One region of the Caballeronia sp. EK genome, then DNA from elsewhere that is predicted to be linked to it. Evidence: predicted binding sites of a transcription regulator. Region 1 holds the regulator's gene; the other holds the start of a gene.
What was found. Region 1 encodes FNR, which switches genes on or off when oxygen is low (the NO sensors DNR and NnrR bind a similar motif). Its sites were predicted from a motif close to TTGATNNNNATCAA; they were not measured.
Positions count from the first base shown of each region.

Region 2: a site for FNR is predicted at 5,518-5,531, ahead of cyoA (ubiquinol oxidase subunit II). Genes of this name have one in related genera too.

Region 1 covers NZ_JACSUE010000002.1:887,776-898,412, forward strand. Annotated here, with positions in the region: gene IAG25_RS08455 (PAS domain-containing sensor histidine kinase) at 1-561, shown strand, start outside; gene IAG25_RS08460 (response regulator) at 639-1,286, shown strand; gene fnr (fumarate/nitrate reduction transcriptional regulator Fnr) at 1,448-2,182, shown strand; gene IAG25_RS08470 (DUF1488 domain-containing protein) at 2,158-2,463, opposite strand; gene IAG25_RS08475 (hypothetical protein) at 2,546-2,842, opposite strand; gene IAG25_RS08480 (universal stress protein) at 2,874-3,320, opposite strand; gene IAG25_RS08485 (universal stress protein) at 3,536-4,363, shown strand; gene IAG25_RS08490 (hypothetical protein) at 4,414-4,608, shown strand; partial or broken gene IAG25_RS08495 (MFS transporter) at 4,631-5,977, opposite strand; gene IAG25_RS08500 (dynamin family protein) at 6,233-7,774, opposite strand; gene IAG25_RS08505 (GTPase) at 7,771-9,021, opposite strand; gene IAG25_RS08510 (RidA family protein) at 9,018-9,425, opposite strand; gene benD (benzoate diol dehydrogenase BenD) at 9,456-10,232, opposite strand; gene benC (benzoate 1,2-dioxygenase electron transfer component BenC) at 10,229-10,637, opposite strand, start outside.
Region 2 covers NZ_JACSUE010000014.1:105,929-116,565, reverse strand. Annotated here, with positions in the region: gene IAG25_RS32240 (MFS transporter) at 1-795, opposite strand, end outside; gene IAG25_RS32235 (2,4'-dihydroxyacetophenone dioxygenase family protein) at 846-1,373, opposite strand; gene cyoD (cytochrome o ubiquinol oxidase subunit IV) at 1,563-1,895, opposite strand; gene cyoC (cytochrome o ubiquinol oxidase subunit III) at 1,895-2,503, opposite strand; gene cyoB (cytochrome o ubiquinol oxidase subunit I) at 2,503-4,512, opposite strand; gene cyoA (ubiquinol oxidase subunit II) at 4,516-5,400, opposite strand; gene IAG25_RS32210 (hypothetical protein) at 5,606-6,472, shown strand; gene IAG25_RS32205 (MFS transporter) at 6,657-7,907, shown strand; gene IAG25_RS32200 (NarK family nitrate/nitrite MFS transporter) at 7,910-9,298, shown strand; gene IAG25_RS32195 (nitrate reductase subunit alpha) at 9,442-10,637, shown strand, end outside.

The DNA of each region.
Region 1 (10,637 bases):
CTCGCCGCGCTGAAGATGCAGATCTCCCTTCTCGACACCGGCGCGCACGATGCGCATATCGCGAAGCAATCGCTCGCGCAGATCGACACGATCATCGGATCGGTGCGGCGCATCGCGGCAGGCCTGCGCCCGCCCGTGCTCGACGACCTCGGTCTCTTCGCCGCGATCGACTGGCTCGCCTGCGACTTTCGCCGGCGCTACGATCTGACGATTCATCTGGATCTCGAAGGCGAGGAAGACGGATTCGACACGACCGCCTCCACCTCGGTCTTCCGGCTGGTTCAGGAAGCGCTCACGAACATCGTGCGCCATGCGCGGGCCAGCGAGGCGCGCATCGCGATCGTCTGCGCGCAGTCGCGCTGCACGCTGACCATAGAAGACGACGGCTGCGGCGCCGATGTCACGCGCGGGCGCACCGCCGGCGCGTTCGGCCTGCTCGGCATGGGCGAGCGCGTGCGTCAACTTGGCGGCGTCATCGCGTTTCGCAGCGCGCCCGGCGAAGGCTTTCGCATTCGCGCGGAGATTCCGCTCGGGCATCGCGCCGGCGACGGCTTCCCTTGATTTGAGTCAACCGCTACGAGGCTGTCGTCGGTAAACTCGAACTCCGCGCGAGTCGGTCGACAAAAGGAATCGCATCGATGACGATAAGAGTGCTGATTGCCGATGACCATGCACTCGTGCGCGACGGCCTGCGCCACATTCTCGCGAACGCACACGGCTTCGAGGTCGCCGGCGAAGCGAGCGACGGACCGGCTACCCTCGCGCTCACACGCGCAACCGATGCCGACGTGCTCGTGCTCGATCTCTCGATGCCGGGCCGCGGCGGCCTCGACCTGCTCAAGCAGATCAAGGACGAAAAGCCCGCCATGCGCATCCTCGTGCTCACCATGCACGCTGAACAGCAATACGCCGCGCGCGCCTTCAAGGCGGGGGCGTCGGGATACATCACCAAGGAAAGCGCGAGCGCGGAACTGGTCGCGGCGGTCGGCAAGGTCGCGTCGGGCGGCGTCTACGTGAGCCTCGCGATGGCCGAACGCTTCGCGCAGAGCCTCAGCGAACCCGCCGACGCGCTGCCGCATCAGCGTCTGTCGAACCGCGAGTTCGAGGTGTTCCGGCGCTTGTGCGCGGGTGAGTCGATCAGCGATATCGGCGAGGCGCTGTGCGTGAGCGCAAAGACCGTCAGCACCTACAAGGCGCGCATCCTCGACAAGATGCGCATGCCGCACGAAGCAGCGCTCGTGCGTTACGCGGTGCGCCATCAGCTCTTCGACGACGACGGCGCCTGATCCCGATCGACGCGTGTCAGCGTTTCCCTACACGGCTTCCCGAACGCCTACAGTACGATCCGCCTGCGCCGATTTATTTTCGAGATGAAGCAGCCAATAATCCGAGGCGTGGCATTCAGGATCGCGCATCGATGCGCGATCCGCTCGACAGGAGGCGCAGCATGATTCCCGCGAGCGCAGAGACTCTCGGCACGAGAGCCGAGGTGAAGCGCACGAACACACGTTGTTCGACATGCTCGATGCAGCGCATCTGCATGCCGTCGGATCTATCGCCGGTCGATTACGAACGTCTCGACGCGATCATCTGCTCGACGCGTTCCGTGCGGCGCGGCGAAACGCTCTTCCGTTGCAGCGATCCGTTCCAGAGTCTCTACGCGGTGCGCAGCGGGTGCTTCAAGACCGTCGTCATGCACCGCGAAGGCCACGAGCAGGTCACGGGTTTTCATCTGCCGGGCGACGCGCTCGGGCTCGACGGCGTGAGCGCCGATCGTCACACGTGCGATGCGATCGCGCTGGAAGACAGCGTCGTCTGCATCATTCCGTTCGACCTGCTCGAATTGCTGTGCCGCGAAGTCAGAGCGCTCCAGCATCACGTGCATCGCGTGATGTGCGGCGAAATCGTGCGCGAATCCAACCTCATGATGATGCTCGGCACGATGACGGCGGAGCAGCGCGTCGCGGCGTTCCTGCTCAATCTCTCGACGCGCATGAAGGCGCGCGGCTATTCGCCGGCGCAATTCGTCCTGCGCATGACGCGCGAGGAAATCGGCAGCTATCTCGGCCTGAAGATCGAAACCGTCAGCCGCATGTTCTCCAGGCTGCAGAAAGCCGGTGTGATCGATGCGCGCGGCCGCGACGTTCGGATTCTCGATCAGGCCCGGCTCGAAGAAGTCTGAGCGCGTGCCTGGCGGAAGCGGAAAAATCCGCTGCGCAGCATGACCGATGTGCCGCCGACGCGGCTCAGCACATGTTCGGCGGCCCCTTCGATCGACGAGCGATGGCTCTCGAAAGCCTGCTGTAAATCTTCCTCCCGCCACGACGCCGCGCCGAAGTGATCTTCCAGCGCCTCGGCGGAAATGGTGCACGCGATGCGCTCGCCATCGGCGAAGGCGGCGAACGTGAGTGAAGGGACATCGCCCTGATAGACGGGCGGCTGGCTGGGAAATGTGATGTTCATGCCGATACCTCGCAATGGTTTCGACCTGCGGCGCATATCCACTGAGTCTCGGCCATGAATTCGCGCTGCGTATTGATCTGGATCAATACCGCTCGCGCAGGATTCGCACGGCGTGGTCGAAGGCGTGATGCATCGCCACGGTCGGATCGGCGTCGGTGTTCCGCTGCACCGTGACCTGCTCGGAATCGCGCGTGAGAAGCACTAGTTGTGCATCGTAGACGGGTTGCCCGGACGGGTCGGGACAGGCCTTGATCGTGAGCCGGCAATCGACGATATCCGTCGCGACGCCCGCAAGCCGCACGAGTTCGACGCCCGCTTCCCGTTCGATCACGTTCGAGCCGGAAAAGCCGAGGTAGGCGATCTGCATTCCGAGGCCCATGTGATTGTTTCTCCTGTCAGGCCGCTGATCCTCACCCATCCTTGCCCTCACCATTCGACGCACGCATCAGCAGCACGGGACACGTCGAGCGTCTGACGAAAGCTTCGGCGACGCTGCCAAGCGCAAGCCGCCGCAATCCAGTCCGGCCATGCGTGCCCATCACGACGAGATCGGCGGGCATATGCGCCGCGCGTCGCTGCAGGCATTTCGCGATCGTGTCGGTCACGTTGCGCGTTTCGGCCAGTTCGGTTTCGCAGTCGATGCCCGCGGCGATCGCGCGCGCCTGCGCGGTCTCCAGCGTGCGCGTGCCGTCCTCGCGCACGCTCACGCGATACTGCGCAGGAAACGACGAAAGCGCGGCCACGTCGATGACGAAGACGATGTTCACCCTGGCGAGCGTGCCGATACGGATCGCTTCATCGAGCGCGCGTTGCGAGCATTCACTGCCATCGAGCGCAACCAGGATATTGCGGTACATCGTCTTTCGTCCTTCACGTCTGTGCGATGCGTTCGCGCACACGGCGCGGCGAACGCACTCACTCTATCGCGCTGCTCGTCTGCGCAATTGACCTGAATCAAGCGCAAGCACATCGGCGCGCGACCCCGCTTCCGTTGATCTGAGTCAAGCGACTCACGGCGGCGTCTCCTTAGACTCGGGGCCATCAACTCTCAGCGGACTCCAGGAGTCATTCGATGAGCTACAAGACGATCCTCGTGCACCTCGATACGAGCGTGCGCGCCCATCCCCGTCTGGAAACCGCGCTGCAACTCGCGAGGCAATTCGACGCGTATGTGATCGGCCTCTATTCGGTTTTCGAGCCGAACGCGCGCGCGTTCAACGTGATGGCCGGCACCGCCGCCTATTACGAAGCGCGGGCCGCCGTGCGCCGCGAACAGGCCGGCGCGCTGGAACGGCTCTTTCACGCGGAATTGAACCGTGCGGGCGTATCGGGCGAATGGCTCGCGCCAGCCGAACCCGCGGATCATGCGGTGCCGCATCACGCGCGCTGCGCCGATCTCGTGATCGCGGGCCAGGACGATCCCTCCGATCCCGAGTCCTATATAGGCGACGGCTTTCGCGAAAATCTCATCCTGTCCGCCGGACGTCCGGTGCTGCTCGTGCCCTGCACCGGTTTCTTTCCCTCCATCGGCCGGTTTCCGATGATCGCGTGGGATGGCGGCCGCGAAGCTGCGCGCGCGGTCCACGACGCGTTGCCATTGCTGAAGGCGGCCGGGCGCGCGACCATCGTCAGGGTCGATGAGAAAGCGGACGAACGCATCGCGGACGCGGACATCGCCGCTTGCATCGCGCGGCATGGCGTGGAGGTCGATATCGTGTCGGGCGCGAGCGGCGCGGATGCATCGGCGGGCGACATCCTCCTATCGCGCGCCGCCGATCTCGGCGCGGATCTCGTCGTGATGGGCGGCTACGGTCATGCGCGCTGGCGCGAACTCGTGCTCGGCGGCGCGACGCGCACCTTCCTGCAATCGATGACCGTGCCGGTGCTGATGTCGCATTGATGTGCGCCGTGTACGATAGACACGTCGACTATCGGATTTCAGGAGGCGCCATGAAAGCGGTATGCCCGCTGCACGGGCCGACGACCATCGTCCGCACGAACGCGTACGGCTTTCCGGTCTACGCGTGCTGCTGCGACGACGTGCCTTATGCCACGCCGCCGGATGCATGCACGAGGGCGCCGACGCAACGCGGCGCCCCTTCCGAGCCGCAGAAGCCCCGGCAGCCGAAACCTCGAAAGGAATGATTGCGGGGCGCGCGCAATTGCTTCAAACCGGATCGGCCTGCGCAGCGGGAATGGCGCCAGCTTTTCGCGGTGAACGGCGCGAATCGATCAGGCACACCGCCAGCATCGCGATGACGCCAGGAATGGCAATCGCGACGAAGTTCTGCTGAAGCGGCAACGCGCGGCTCACGAGAAAACCGATCACGATGGGCGCGAGAATCGCACCGCTGCGCCCGATGCCCGACGCCCAGCCGATGCCCGTCGATCGAATGGCCATCGGATAGAACTGGCCGGCGAACGCATAGGTGACGATCTGCGTGCCGATGGTCGATGCGCCCGCCAGGCCGACAAGGAAAAACAGCACACCGATCGGTACCTTCACGCCCAGCAGGCTGATGGAGATAGCCGCGAGCGCGTACATCGCGATGAGGACCTATTTGATGTTGAAGCGGTCGGCGAGCCATCCGCCGCCGATCGCACCGATCATCGCGCCGAAGTTCAGGACGAGCACGAACGTGAGGGCCGAGCCGAGGCTATGTCCGGCACTCGCCATAAGCTTTGTGAGCCATGAACTCAGCGCGTAGACCATGAAGAGGCACATGAAGAACGCGATCCACAACATGACCGTGCTCAGGCCGCGACCTTCGGCGAAGAGTCGTGCGATCGTCGAGCCGGGGACGGCTTCGCGGTCGGAGAGCGAGAAGTTGTCGCCTTGCTGCGGCACGTATGCTGGGTCGACGCGCGGAAGAATGCGTTTCAGGTTATCCGCGCGATTGTTTCGAATCAGGAACGCAAGCGACTCGGGCATGTACTTCAAAATTACGGGCGCAAGCAGAGCCGGAAAGCCCGCGGCAATGAACACCGATTGCCAGCCGTAGCGCTCGATCATCGCCTTGCCGACGAGCGCCGCAAGCATGCCGCCGATGGAATATCCGCTGAACATCACCGTCACCATCGTGCTGCGGATCTTGCGCGGCGAATACTCCGTCATCTGCGCGACGACGTTCGGCATAACACCGCCGATGCCGAGTCCCGCGAGAAAGCGGGCAATGCCGAAGATCACGGGGTCGCGTGTGAATCCCGCGGCCGCCGTGAATACGCTGAACAGCAGGAGACAAATCACGATTGCGGGCACCCGGCCGATTCTGTCGGCGATCGTTCCGAGGAACACCGCGCCGAGCATCATGCCGAGCAAGGCGGAACTCACCATGAATCCGGCGCTCGTCGGTTGAATGCCCATGTCGCTCATGATCGACGGAAGCGCGATTCCGACGACGGCGAGATCGTATCCATCGAAAATAATGATGAGCGCGCACCAGCAGAGAAGCAGCAAATGAAACTTTCTGAACCGGGCTTCGTCGCATAACTTTTGAACGTCGATATGACGCATGGTGTCTCCTTTAATGTAGGACTTGCTTTAAATCCGCGTTTTCTATTTCGATTGATTCGACGGCTCGATGCACGCGCGCGCGTTTCCCTTGCCGATTCCGAAGAGCAGCAAAAGTCGAGGCGGGCTGATGAATTCCTGCGCTGACGTTCTTATGTGTTAGTCGGCTCAGGATAGGCGAGCCGGTTATACACCGTCCAATACCGAATTGGTGCCCGGCTATACCTTTCGGGAATGAAAGAAGTTATCCGCTTTCGCTTAATTGAATTCGGCGCGAAGCCGGTCTTTCAGATCGAGCAGGTTCGTTTCATGGGTTTGCAAAACGTCCTGCAATCGCGCGGCCTGATCGATCGATCGTTCAATCGAAGTCCCGCATTGCGCGGTCGCGTCGCGGCAAAGGCGCAGGATATGTTGACGAATCGCATTGCCCAGCGCGGCGTGCAGGCGCTGATAGTCGATACCGGCGACGGTGTCATCGAACGCGGCATCGTCATCGAGGTGAATAACCGCGAGCGAGGCGTCCGGTTCGACGACGTAATCATGAAGCCGTTCGTTTGCCTCGCGCGAAAACGATTCGAAGATCGCCTGCGATAAGCGATCGACGATAGCTTTCACGTCGCGTGAGGACGAATGCGCATCGAGCAATGCCGGCAAGGTCGGAGCGACGCTGCGCCGCACGGCATTCGCGATCTGCTCCTGCCGCTGTTCGAGCGCCACGATAGCCGCATCCGATAACGCGCGCAGGTTAGCAAGCAACGCGTACACGTCGCGGCACAATGCGCTCATCACGTTTTCTTCCAGATGATGCAGGAACACTTCGGCCTGCTTGCGCCGCTTATAAGCCAACGTCTCTTCGGCAATCGCCATCAGCGCCGCGTAGAGCTTTTCGAATCCCGCATCGCTCATTGCCGCCTGTGTTTGTCGCTGCTCGCGGGCGAGATATGAGGAGATCGATACGGGCGTCTTCAACAGGCTTGTGGCCACGCCCATCGACACGAGCTTTTCTTCCGCGCGCATCTTTACGTCAGTCTCCTGCTCGGCGCGGTTCTCCGGCGTTTTGTTGCGCAGGTACTTGACGATTTCACCATCTATCTCGTCTTCCTCGTACACGTCGCTACGCGTGACCACGGGCAGCAGCGGCTTGTTGCGATGCAGTTCGCGGCCGAGTTCGTCCAGTTCCTGCACCTGTCCCGGCGATGTGGAACTCGTCAGCCACAACACGCCATCGGCGCTATCGATGAAGCGTTGAGTGAGCGCCGCGTTTTCCGGCGTGACCGAATGCAATCCCGGCGTATCCACGAGAACCAGCTTTCCCGCGAGACGTACGCCTTGAAGTCGCGCGGTGGTTTCCGTCACGCCTTCCCTGAAGCGTTCCGGCGTCTCGACGATACGCCCCGCATCGAGATAGAAGTACTCCACCGTCTTGCCGTGCGCTGTGAATCGATCGGCGAGCAGATTGCAGAAAGAACTCTTGCCCGCGTTGAACTTGCCGAATACGAGCAGCAGAACTTTATCGTCGAAGGTTTCGGCGAGCGCCTTTGCGGGTTCGAGATGCGCCCATTGTTGCGACCATGCGTGCATGCTTTTATGCACTACCGCGTTGATCGTCTCCGCATGTTGCGCCAGCGCGCCCTGCTCGTTCAGCCCTGCGCACACGAGACGGCTGGATTGCAGATTCGCGCGCAGTTGCGCGAGCCAGTCTTCCATCGAATGCAGAATGCGCCCGAGATCATGCGCGATGAATTCGAACGCATCGACATCGGCGATGAAGCGTTGCTCGTTGCTCGCGTCCGCTTTCATGTGGCGCCTTCCAGCGCGCGCAATGCATTCGACGCCTTATTCAAGGCATCGATCATCGATTCGCTTTGCGAAATCCGCGCAGCCAATGCTTTCCTGTCGGCCGACAGTTCGAAGTAATGGGCGAAGTCGCGCTGCATCCGTTCGCGGCCCGCATCCGTGCAGAACATCCTGCGCAAGTCCTTGCGAAATTTCACCGACACACCCATGACCGCCACCATCACGGAGTTGAGCGCGCGCGCCACCGTTTCCTGTTCCGATGGCAAGCCGATTACGCCGTGCCCCGCGAGAAAGCTATCGATTGCGATGCACGCACGCGAATAGGCGATCTGTATATGCGCGCGTTCGAGCTTGCCCGCGGTGATCGCATACGCGTCCCTCGCGGTATCCGGCACTGAAGCGTGGTCCGTACCGAGCGCGTTCAGCATCGCGTCGATATCGCCGCTTACTTTGTCGATGACGCTTTTCAATCCGTGATCGAAGTCCACGCGCTGTTGCCGCTGCGTCTGACGCAAATCATCGAGCAACTTCTCCTGCGCGATCAGAAGCTGCGCCAGTTCCTCGCGGGTTTCGTCGAACAACAGCGCGGCTTCATGCGCGCGAGTTTCCGGCACGCGGGCGAGCGCGGCGTCGATCGTCGCGCGCAGCGAAGGCATGCCGCTCTTTTCGAGCATCAGCTTCTTGCCTTCGTCCCGCCCCTTTCGATAACGCGTCGACGAAACGGCGTTCAAGCCGATGTCAGGCCATTGCGCACCGATCGCGCGACTGACTTTCTGCAACTCGGCATCGTCGGCAAGCTGGTCCACTTGCGACAGCACGAACAGCGTCTGACGTTTCGACCGCTCTCCGTCGGCGCAGAGTTCGGCGAGCAAGGCCAGTTCCTTCGCGTCGAGTTCCCCTTCCTTCGCGGCATGCACGAACAGGCGGATATCCGCATGCAGCCACGCGGCATGCAGCGCGTGACGATCGTCTTCGGTGCCGACATCCGCATCGAGCCCCGGTGCATCCAGCCAGCGCACGCCCTGATGGACGCTGTCCGACAGCTTCACCGTCTCGCGTTTGTCCGCGACGGCGAACGTGTCCCGTCCGATCAGCTCGTTCAGCAGACGGCTCTTGCCGTGGTTGTATTTGCCGATGACGGTGACGATCGGCTCGCCGTCCACAAGCAGGATCGCGAGACGCGCCATGTCGTCCGCGCGATCCGGCAGCACGGACACGACCTCATGCAATGCCCCGCCGCGCGCGTTCATTTCCCCGCTTCTGGCATAACCGCGATCGCCTTGATTTCGACGATATAACCGGCCGCGCCACCGAGCATATGCGCGCCGACGGCCGTCCACGCGGGAAGCGGATGCATGTTGAGATAGCGCTCGCGCACCTGCATGAACAAGGGCAGATCGCGCATGTCGGTGTGGAACGTGGTCACGTCGACGACATCGCTCAACGACGCGCCCGCCGTTTCCAGCACGAGCTTCAGATTCTCGAAGGCCTGCACGATCTGCGCTTCGCGGTCTTCGACCAGTTGCATCGCCGCATCGCGGCCGATCTGCCCGGACACGTAAATCGTGTTGCCTGCCCGGACTGCGGGTGCGTAGCGAATCTTCTCGTACACCGCTTCCATTCCCGGTGGAACGATAGCTTTGTGTTCACTCATGGCATGCGTCTCCTGCACACTCAACCGTTATCAACCGTTATCGCCGCCGGCGACCGGCAGCACCGCGCCCGTGATATAGCCCGCTTCGTCCGAAGCGAGGAACAGGATCGGCCCAACCTGCTCTTCGAGGGTGCCGTAGCGCTTGAAGAAGGTCGATTCGGTAACCTGCTTCACCGCTTCGCCCATCCAGATTTTTTCCTGTTCGCTGTCGCCGCTCGCGTTGCGCGGGACGCGTCGGGCAGGCGCTTCGGTTCCGCCGGGCGCTGCGGCAACCACGCGGATATTGTGTTCGCCGTATTCCATCGCCAATGCCTGCGTCATCGCGTTGACGCCGCCCTTCGCGGCCGAATACGGCACGCGTCGAATTCCGCGCGTGGCATTCGAAGACACATTCACGATGGTTCCACCGCCGCGTTCGAGCAAATGCGGCAATACCGCGTGGCAAGCGTAGAGCGTAGGCATGAGCGAGCGTCGAATCTCGGCATCGATCTGCGCGGGCTCGAACTCCGCATACGGACGCATGCGGATCGCGCCGCCGACGCCGTTCACGAGAATATCGATGCCGCCGAACCTGCTCACCGCGAAAGCCATCGCCGATGCCGCGCCTTCATAAGTCTCGAGGTCTGCGACGAAACCGGCGGTATCCGCGCCCTCTGCTTCGGCCGCCACTTCGGATACGAAATCCGCACGATCGACGAACAGCACTTTCGCGCCCTCGGCGGCCGCACGCAGCGCCACGCCGCGTCCGATGCCCTGCGCCGCGCCAGTCACGACCATTACCTTGCCGGCAAATCGTTGCGTGTTCATGCGGTCACCGGCGCGGCGTTGGGCGTGAATTTCTCGTAGTGGAAGCTGTTGGGCTTCACGCCGTTGTCGTCGAAGTGCTTGCGCACCGCATCGACCATCGGAGGCGGACCGCACAGGTACACATCGACATCGCCGTCGTTCAGCGATTCCGCCGGCATGTGCTGCGTCACCCAGCCCTTGCGCGGATGATTCGAATCCGCATCGGCGACGACGGTGCTGAACGTGAAGTTCGGCAGCTTCGCCGTGTAGGCTTCGATCGCGTCGACCTGCACCAGATCGAGGTCGCGCGTCACGCCGTAGATCAGGTGAATCTTCTGCTGCGAGCCGGTGCGCGCGAGCACTTCGAGCATCGAGAGGAACGGCGCCAGGCCCGTGCCGCCCGCGAGGAACAAGAGCGGCCGCTCC
Region 2 (10,637 bases), on a different contig from region 1:
GATCGTCAGATGACGCTCGTGTTCGAGATACGCGGGCAGCCACGTGAGGTACAGCCACACCATGTAGATCACGCCCATGAAGCCGAAGATCATGCCCCACGTGGTCGCCTTGCCGAAGAGGCCGCGCCATTCCGCGAAGGTCATGTTGCGTTCCGCGCGCTGCGCCGGCTCGCCTTCGGTCAGATGCGCGAGCTCATGCGCTTCGAGCTTCACGTCGCGGCGATTGCGATAGACGATGTACCAGCCGATCGACACCGCAATGCCGAGCGCGCCCATGATGACGAACATGTTGCGCCAGCCGAAGTTGAGCAGGAGCACGGTGAGGATCGGCGGCGCGAGCGCGGGTCCGATCGTCGATGACGTGACGAAAATGCCAGTTGGCTTGCCGCGCTCGCGTTGCGCGTACCATTCCGACACGACCTTCGCGCCCGCCGGAAACTGCGGCGCCTCGCCGATACCGAGCGCGATGCGCGCCGCGAGGAATTGATGCAGGTTCGTGACTAGCCCGCCGAACAACTGCGCGACCGACCAGACGAACATGCCGAGGCCGAGCATGATGCGCGCGCCGAAGCGGTCGAGCATCACGCCGATGGGCAACTGCGAGAACGCATAGGCGAACGAGAACGCGGAGAGCAGCAGGCCCATCTGCGAAGCGGAGAGGCCGAGTTCCTGCGTGACGGAGTGATTCGCGATGGATAGCGTGCTGCGATCGAGATAGTTCACGATGCCCGCGAGCATCAGAAAGGCGATCGCGACGATCTGAACGCGCTTCAGGCGCGGTGATTTTTCCAGCATGGTGTCTCCTCCGAATGCTCTTTTGAGTCTGCTAGAGGTGGTTTGGGAAATTAACGAATGAACTGATCGACGAAATCCGCGCCGAGACCAACCGACTCGTAGTGCTTGCGGCACATGTCGACCTTGGTGAACACGTCCTCGTAGCCGGTGTAGTTGCCGTACGGGTCGCAATAGAACATCACGCCGTTCACCTGGAAGTAGGTGATCATCTCTTCGACGTCTTCCGGCACATAGAGCGTGTGCGTTTCACCGGGCGGCTCGAAGACGTAGCTGCCTTCGGTCGCTTCCCAGTCGTGTTCCAGATAGCGCCAGCGGCCTTTCAGCACCATCCCGTGGACGGCCTGAGGGTGACGATGCCGCGACAGCACGCCGGATTTGCGCACGCGCAAAAGGTTCATCCAGTACCCAGTCGATACGTTCAGGCACAACGGGCGGAACCAGACGTTTTCGGCTTGCGGAACCCATTCGCGCTCGTCGACGGGAATCGCGGCAGGCACGACGATTTCCTTTTGCGCTTCTTTCGGGAAGGGAAGTTGATACGGCGTCATGGCGTCCGCCGCGGGCTTTGGCGCGCTCATTGCGTCTCCTTGTCCATATTGTGGATGATGAATTCAAATTATGGACAAATATTCTGCCTCGTTCGGAGAATTGTCAAGATTCTTCATCGGATGCCGAAATCGTGCAGAACGCAGCCAGATTCGCGGACGAAAAAAAGGCGGACCCGCAAGCGGGCCCGCCTTTCGATTCGCTCGATGAAGTCGAGCGAGTTATCGCGCCATCATCAGCATATGCACGTTATGCATCACCCAGACCGTGCCGACGATCAGAATCAGCGACATGAGAATGGTGTAAGCGAACGACATCGCATGCCAGCGCTGTCCCTTCGACGCATTCACGTGCAGGAAGAACACCACATGCACGATGACCTGCACCGCGGCAAGCACCGCAAGCGCGACGATTGCGCTTTCGCCCCTGAACGCGCCCGATGTCGCTGCCCAGAACGACGCCACGGTCAGCACCACGGCCAGCACGAAGCCGATGAGATATCCGCGCACGGTGACGTGCGGCAGGTCGCTCGAATTGGTATGAGCATGTGCCATCAGACGACGCTCCCGAGATAGACGAAGGAAAACACGCAAATCCAGACGATGTCGAGGAAATGCCAGAAGAGGCTCAGGCAGGCGAGGCGACGCAGTTCGCGCTCATTCATCTCGGGATTGCTCGCGATCTGCACCGCCAGCACGACCAGCCAGATCAGGCCGATGGTGACGTGCAGGCCGTGCGTGCCGACCAGCGTGAAGAACGACGACCAGAACGCGCTGCGTTGCGGACCCGCGCCTTCAGCGATCAGGTGCGCGAACTCGTGCACTTCCAGCCACAGGAAGCCCGCGCCCAGCACGAACGTGACGAAGAGCCACGCGAGCGCCGCACCCGACTTCCGGCGCGTTGCCGAGATCATCGCGAAACCGAAGGTCAGGCTGCTCGTGAGAAGCAGCGCCGTTTCGTATGCGACGTCGGTCAGGTTGAAGAGATCCTTGCCCGTGGGGCCGCCTGCTGTCTGCATCGCGTACATCGCGAAGGCCGCGAAGAGCGACGCGAACAGCACGCAGTCGGTCATCAGGTAGGCCCAGAAGCCGAACACCGAATGCGGCTGGTGCTCGTGCTCATGGTCGTGCGCGTGCTGCGCGGAAAGTGTCGATTGCGACATTACATTGCCTCCAGTTCGAGTTCGCGCTCCGTAGCGGACTTCTTAGGCGACTTCGGCGGACGATTGCGCTCTTCGGTCGACTTCACGGTCGCAGCCGGGATGATGAAGCCGGCGTTCTCACGGAAGCTGTAGCCGATCACCGTCGCGGCGATGCCGACGAGACCCGCGATCGCCAGCCACCAGATGTGCCAGATCGCGGCAAAGCCGAATGCGAGCGCGAACAGACCGATCACGAGACCCGCGCTCGTATTCGAGGGCATCTGGATGTCGCGGTACGGACGCGCATCGATGCGGCCGTGTTCCTTGGCATCGGCGAAATCGTCGAGTGCACGCACGGCCGGGATATTCGCGAAGTTGTAGACGGGCGGCGGCGAGCTCATCGTCCATTCGAGCGTGCGGCCGTTCCACGGATCGCCGCTGATGTCGCGATACGCGGGCTGGTTGCGACGGACGATGCTCACGACGATCTGCAGGACCTGGAACACGACGCCCAGCGCGATGATGCCCACGCCGACAGCAGCGGCGATGAAGAAGGGCTGCCACGCCGGGTTGTCGTAGTGATTCAGGCGGCGCGTCGCACCCATGAAGCCGAGAATGTAGATCGGCACGAACGCGACGAAGAAGCCCACGAACCAGCAGATGAACGCGTTGCGGCCGAGCTTTTCGTCGAGCTTGAAGCCGAACACCTTCGGCCACCAGTACTGCACGCCCGCGAAGTAACCGAACACCACGCCGCCGATGATCGCGTTATGGAAGTGCGCGATCAGGAACAGCGAGTTGTGCAGCACGAAGTCCGCGCCCGGGATCGCCAGCATCACGCCGGTCATGCCGCCGAGCGTGAAGGTGATGACGAAGCCGATGGTCCACAGCACGGGCGTCGTGAACTGCACGCGGCCGCGATACATCGTGAAGAGCCAGTTGAAGATCTTCACGCCGGTCGGGATGGAAATGATCATCGTCATAATGCCGAAGAAGGCATTGACGTTCGCGCCCGAGCCCATCGTGAAGAAGTGGTGCAGCCACACGAGGAACGACAGCACCATGATGCAGCACGTCGCCCAGACCATCGTCTTGTAGCCGAAGAGCGGCTTCTTCGAGAACGTCGCGACCACTTCCGAATAGATGCCGAACGCGGGCAGAACCAGGATGTAGACCTCGGGGTGACCCCAGGCCCAGATCAGGTTCAGGTAGACCATCGGGTTGCCGCCGCCGTCGTTCGTGAAGAAGTGCATGCCCATGTAGCGGTCCAGCGCCAGCAGCGCGAGCGCCACGGTCAGGATCGGGAATGTGGCCATGATCAGCACGTTCGAGCAGAACGCCGTCCACGTGAAGACGGGCAGTTTCATCCACGTCATGCCGGGCGCGCGCATCTTCACGATCGTGACGAAGAAGTTCACCGCCGTCAGCAGCGTGCCGACGCCGGACAACTGCAACGCCCAGATGTAGTAGTCCACGCCGACGCCCGGACTGAACTGCGTCTCGGAGAGCGGCGGATACGCGAGCCAGCCCGTCGAGGAGAACTCGCCGATGAAGAGCGACAGGTTGATCAGAATGGCGGCGACGGCCGTCATCCAGAACGACAGCGAGTTGATGAACGGGAAGGCCACGTCACGCGCGCCGATCTGCAGGGGCACGACGAGGTTGAAGAACGCGACCAGAAGCGCCATGGCCATGAAGAAGATCATGATGGTGCCGTGGGCCGAGAAAATCTGGTCGAAGTGATGCGCCGGCAGATACCCCGGCGAATCGAGCGCGATGGCCTGCTGAATGCGCATCATGACGGCGTCGGCGAAGCCGCGCACGAGCATCAGCCCGGCGACGACGAGATACATGACGCCGATGCGCTTGTGATCGACCGAAGTCAGATACTCGCGCCAGAGCCAGCCCCATTTGCCGAGTTTGGTGAGAAGGGCGACCGTACCGAGTGCGAGGATCGCCATGAAGACGGTCGCCCCCATGATGATGGGCTCGTGGTACGGGATCGCCTCAAGCGTTAATTTGCCGAACATGGCTTACCCCTTTGTTACACAATTTGCGCCTACGACCGAGTTGCCGTAGTTGTACTTCGCGACGATGTTGCTGAAGAGCTTCGGATCGACGGTCGAGAAGTAGCGCACGGCAACCTTCTCGCTCGGGCGCGCGACGCCGGTGTAGACGTCCATGCTCAATGCTTCGGGCGCGTTCCTGACTTGCTTGAGCCACGCGTCGAAGTCGGCGTTGGACATGGCCAGCGCGCGGAACTTCATGTCGGAGAAGCCTTTGCCGCTGTAGTTCGCCGAAATGCCCGCGTAGTCGCCCGCGTGATCGGTCAGGAGGTGCAGCTTCGTCTGCATGCCGGCCATCGCGTAGATCTGGCCGCCGAGTTCCGGGATGAAGAACGAGTTCATCACCGAATCCGACGTGATGCGGAAGTTCACCGGCGTGCCAACCGGAAACGCGAGCTGATTCACCGACGCCACGCCCAGATCCGGATAGATGAACAGCCACTTCCAGTCGAGCGCCACGACTTCGACGTTGATCGGCTTGACGCTGGATTCCAGCGGCTTGTACGGATCGAGCTCGTGCGTGCTTTTCCACGTGAGGATGCCGAGGTACAGGATGATGATCGCGGGGATGATCCAGACCACGACTTCGATGGCCGTGGAGTGCGCCCACTTCGGCGCGTAGGTGGCGTTCTTGTTGGACGCCCGATAGCGCCATGCGATGAACAGGGTGAGCAGAATCACCGGAACCACGACCAGAAGCATGGTGTAAGTCGCGGTGGCGATCAGCGAGGATTCCGCTGCGCCGATCACGCCTTTCGAGTCCAAAACCTCCAGCTTGCATCCCGAAAGACCGACACTGGCTATCAGCCCCGATAACAATGGCACTGCTAAACGTTGGGTATTTTCATTCATTGCATTCGCTGGTTTCTATGATCGAAGCGTCCCGGGAAGAACGCCACTGCACGGCTTTGCGCCGCGTCAAGATCATGCCACGCGCGATTTTTCGCGATGGCCCGAATGTTTGGAAAATTGTTTCAGATCAAGCTGATGCGACAGGGTGTCGCGCGCGATATGACTCTTGCGGAGTGGTCCGAAAGGGCAGGAGAGTCTACAACGAATGGTTGACGTCGCGGGTGTCATAAAAGGTGGCTGGGCGCGGGTCAAATCATGTCGCAAAGATGAAAATGATTGTCCGGCGCGGGCCCCATCGGCATGCGCCGATTTCCAGAAGGCAACAGACAATATGAAGAAGAAAATCTCGATTCTCGCCGCCAGCTTGCTGGCACCTGTATTCGCCCACGCCGCGTGTTCCGATTTCATGCAGACATGGGTCGACAAATTGCATCACGGGCGAACGCTCGATTCGCGCCTTGCCGTTTGCAAGGAATGGCCGACCAACCCGGATCTCACGCTCGCCGTATTGCCGCTCAAGCAGAAAGGCGATAGCGACGACGAAGGCATCGACGATGTGGAGGTTCTCGTGGCAGACAGCGCTTCCGGCTCGGTGATCGCGCACGTCTACGAGCCGAACGCGATTACTTTCGACGCTGTTCGGGTGGACGGCATCGAACTCGATACGGCGCGGTATCAACTGAAGCCGGGAAATCGCGCGTTCGGCGTGCGGGTCGATTACTCCGGCTCGTCGCGCGTGAATCCCTTTGGCTCGACGTCGCTGAATCTTTATACGATCGAAGGTCAGACATTGCGCAAGCTTGTCGACCGGCTGGCTATGTCGAACTACAGCGGCGAGAACGACGGAGCGTGTGACGGCTATCTCGATTCCACGACCCGGACGATCGATATCGGTCCTGCGGGCCGCGAGGGATACGCGGCTCTGAAAATCGCTGAAAAGTCGACCCACACAGTGAACAAAATGGTCGGCCAAACCTGCACTGACAGGGACTCGCCGGCGCTGCGCAAGAACTTCACATTGGAATACAACGACGGACATTACATCGTTCCGAAGGCGCTGCGACAGGACTAGAAAAGGCGCGATGCGCATTCCACGCGCGGGCTTCGCAAAAGACGTGAAACGCGAAGGCGCTAACCCATCCGAACTACGCCGCACTGACTAGCGGCACGACGTCGCCGCATCCGCATGGCGGATAGGCGACTCGCGCGACGTTCCTTACCCTTGTCGATAAAGCAGCAACGACAAGGGAAGGACGATGAGCGTCGTCGACACACACCTCGAATCAAGAGCATTGGCCGACATGCGCGCCTGGCGCGTGCTCGGCGCCAGCACGTTCGCATTCACGATCTGCTTCGCCGTCTGGATGGTCTTCGCCATCCTCGGCATTCCCCTCAAAAAGCAGTTGCATCTCACCGATACCGAGTTCGGCCTCATCGCCGCGACGCCCGTGCTCACCGGCTCGCTGTTGCGCGTGCCGCTCGGCATCTGGACCGACCGCTTCGGCGGCCGCCCCGTGTTCTTCTGCACGATGGCCGTCACCGTCATACCGATCTGGCTGATCGGCTACGCCACCGAACTGTGGCAATTCCTCGTGCTCGGTTTGTTCGTCGGCATCGCGGGGGCGTCGTTTTCCGTGGGCACGCCGTATGTCGCGCGCTGGTTCCCGAAGTCGCGCCAAGGCTTCGCGATGGGCATCTTCGGCGCGGGCAACTCGGGCGCGGCGCTCACCAAGTTCGTCGCGCCCGTGCTGATTCTAGCGGCGGGCACGTGGACCATCGTGCCGAAGGTCTATTCCATCGCGATGCTCGTCACCGCGCTGCTCTTCTGGTTCGCGTCGACGTCGAACCCCGCGCATCGCAGCGCCGGCGCGCCCGGCCTCGCCGCGCAGATGGCCGTGATGAACGACCGTCGCATGCTCCGTTACGCGCAGTACTACTCGGTCGTGTTCGGCGGCTACGTCGGGCTCGCGTTGTGGATGCCGCAGTACTACGTGAATCAGTACGGCTTCGGCATCGAACATGCCGCGTTTCTCGCCGCCTGCTTCTCGCTTCCAGGCGGCATGCTGCGCGCGCTCGGCGGCTGGATGTCCGACCGCTTCGGCGCGTATCGCACCACATGGATCGTCATGTGGATCGCGCTCGCGTGCTTCTTCCTTCTGAGCTATCCGGTCACGGACTTCGTCGTCCACGCGAAGGACGGTCCGCGCACGTTCCACATCGAGACGGGACCGGTCGCGTACACCGCGCTGATGTTCGTCGTCGGCGTTGCGATGGCGGTCGGCAAGGCGTCGGTTTTCAAGTTCGTCGCGGATGAGTTCTCCGCGAACATCGGCGCGGTGTCGGGCGTCGTCGGACTCGTAGGCGGTCTCGCCGGTTTCCTGTTGCCGATTCTTTTCGGCGCGCTCGCCGATCTCACCGGCGTGCGCACCACCTGTTTCATGCTGATGTTCGGCGCGACTGCCGTCAGTCTCATCTGCATGCACTTCACGTTTCAACCCAAACACTAGTCATGTCTTCAAGATACTTGCTCACTCGATGGGAGCCCGAGAACGCCGCCTTCTGGCGCGAAACGGGAGAATCGGTTGCCCGCCGCAACCTCTGGATTTCGATTCCCGCACTGGCGCTGGCCTTTACGGTGTGGTCGCTGTGGAGCGTGGTGGTCGTCAGTCTCGACAAGGGCGGCTTTCACTTCACGAAGGACCAGTTGTTCTGGCTCACCGCGCTGCCCGCGCTATCGGGGGCGACGCTGCGCATTTTCTATTCGTTCCTCGTGCCGATCTTCGGCGGCCGGCGCTTCACGGCGTTCTCGACGGCAAGTCTCTTGATTCCGGCGATCGGCATGGGCGTCGCGCTACGCGACCCATCGACAAGCTATTCGACGCTGCTCGTGCTCGCGCTTTTGTGCGGCCTCGGCGGCGCGAACTTCAGTTCGTCGATGGCAAACATCAGCTTCTTCTTTCCCAAAGCGAAGAAGGGTTTCGCGACTGGCATGAACGCGGGCATCGGCAATCTCGGTGTGTCGGTCGTGCAGTTCGTGACGCCGCTCGTCATTTCCGCAAGCGTGTTCGGCACGCTCGCCGGCGAAACCCAGACCTATGTCTTGAAGGGTGTCGAGCACAGCATCTGGCTGCAGAACGCGGGTTTCATCTGGGTGCCGTTCATCGTGATCTCGGCGTTCGCGGCGTGGTTCGGGATGAACGATATCGCGGACGCGAAGGCATCGTTCGCGGAACAGGCCATCATCTTCAGGCGCAAGCACAACTGGCTCATGTGCCTGCTCTATATCGGCACGTTCGGCTCGTTCATCGGCTTCTCGGCGGGCCTCGCGCTGCTGACGAAAGCGGAGTTTCCGTCGATCAACCCGACGGCCTACGCGTTCCTCGGACCGCTCGCGGGCGCGTTGACGCGTCCTGTCGGCGGCTGGATTTCCGACCGCCTTGGCGGCGCGCGCGTCACATTGTGGACCCTCATCGCGATGATCGCCGCGGTCTTCGGCGTGATGGCGTTTCTCCCGCACGACGGCTCGGACGGCAGCTTCGCGGGCTTCCTCGCCATGTTCATAGCACTGTTCGCGCTGACGGGAATCGGCAACGGCTCGACGTTCCGCATGATCCCCGTGATCTTCCTCACGCAGAAGCAGCGCGAAGCCGAAGGCAAGACCGAAGCGATCAGGAAGCAGGCGATGCACGAAGCGGGCAAGGAATCGGCAGCGGTGCTGGGATTCGCGGGCGCGATCGGCGCGTATGGCGGCTTCTTCATCCCGCGCAGCTTCGGCACATCGATGAGCATGACCGGCTCGCCCGACGCCGCGCTCTGGTGCTTCATCGCGTTCTACGCGGTGTGCGCGGTGGTCACCTGGGTCTGCTATGCGCGCCGCAACGCGGACATGCCGTGCTGAGCTAGTCCGAAAGGCGTAGACGCGCTAGTCCTCATGACGCGTCTCGATCGCTCCTTTCGGAGAATGGGCGCGCGGGCATCGCGTCTCTACACTCGAATCAATGTATTCGTGGCGGCGCATGGCCGCCACGCCCGGAGAAACGGATGAGTCACTTTCTGGATCGACTGAAGTTCATGTCGCGCGTCAAGTCCACGTTCGCGAACGGACATGGCGCGGTCGTGAACGAAGATCGCAAGTGGGAAAACGCCTACCGCAGCCGCTGGCAGCACGATAAGATCGTGCGCTCCACGCACGGCGTGAACTGCACGGGCTCCTGCTCGTGGAAGGTCTATGTCAAGAACGGTCTAATCACGTGGGAAACGCAGCAGACGGACTATCCGCGCACGCGTCCCGATCTTCCCAATCACGAACCGCGCGGCTGTCCGCGCGGCGCATCGTATAGCTGGTACGTGTATTCCGCGCAGCGCGTGAAGCATCCGATGATTCGCGGCCGTCTCATCGAGATGTGGCGCGAGGCGCGCAAGACGCTGGATCCAGTGGCGGCGTGGGCATCGATCTGCGAGAACCCGGAGAAAGCGAAGCGCTACAAGAGCGTGCGCGGCCTCGGCGGCTTCGTGCGCGCGGACTGGGATACCGCGAGCGAGATCATCGCGGCGGCGAATGCCTACACGATCGGCAAGTACGGACCGGATCGCGTGATCGGTTTCTCGCCGATTCCCGCGATGTCGATGGTTTCCTACGCCGCCGGCGCGCGCTATCTGAGCCTGATCGGCGGCGCGTGCCTTTCCTTCTACGACTGGTACTGCGACTTGCCGCCGGCATCGCCGCAAATCTGGGGCGAGCAAACTGACGTGCCCGAATCCGCGGATTGGTACAACTCCACATACCTGATGGTGTGGGGCTCCAACGTGCCGCAAACGCGCACGCCGGACGCGCACTTCTACACGGAGGTGCGCTACAAAGGCACGAAGACGGTCGCGGTGTCGTCGGATTACGGCGAAATGGTGAAGTTCGGCGACATCTGGCTCGCGCCGAAGCAGGGCACCGACGCCGCGCTCGCCATGGCGATGGGCCATGTCGTGCTGAAGGAGTTTCACGCCACGGCCAAGTCCGCGTACTTCCGCGATTACGTGAAGCGCTATACCGACATGCCGATGCTCGTCGTGCTGCGCGAACACGAAGGCACGCTCGTGCCCGACCATTTCCTGCGCGCATCGCAACTGCGGAACGATCTCGACGAGGCGAACAATCCGCAATGGAAGACGCTCGTCATCGACGAGACGAGCGGCAGGATCGTCGCGCCGAACGGCACGATCGGCTTTCGCTGGGGCGAGCCGAA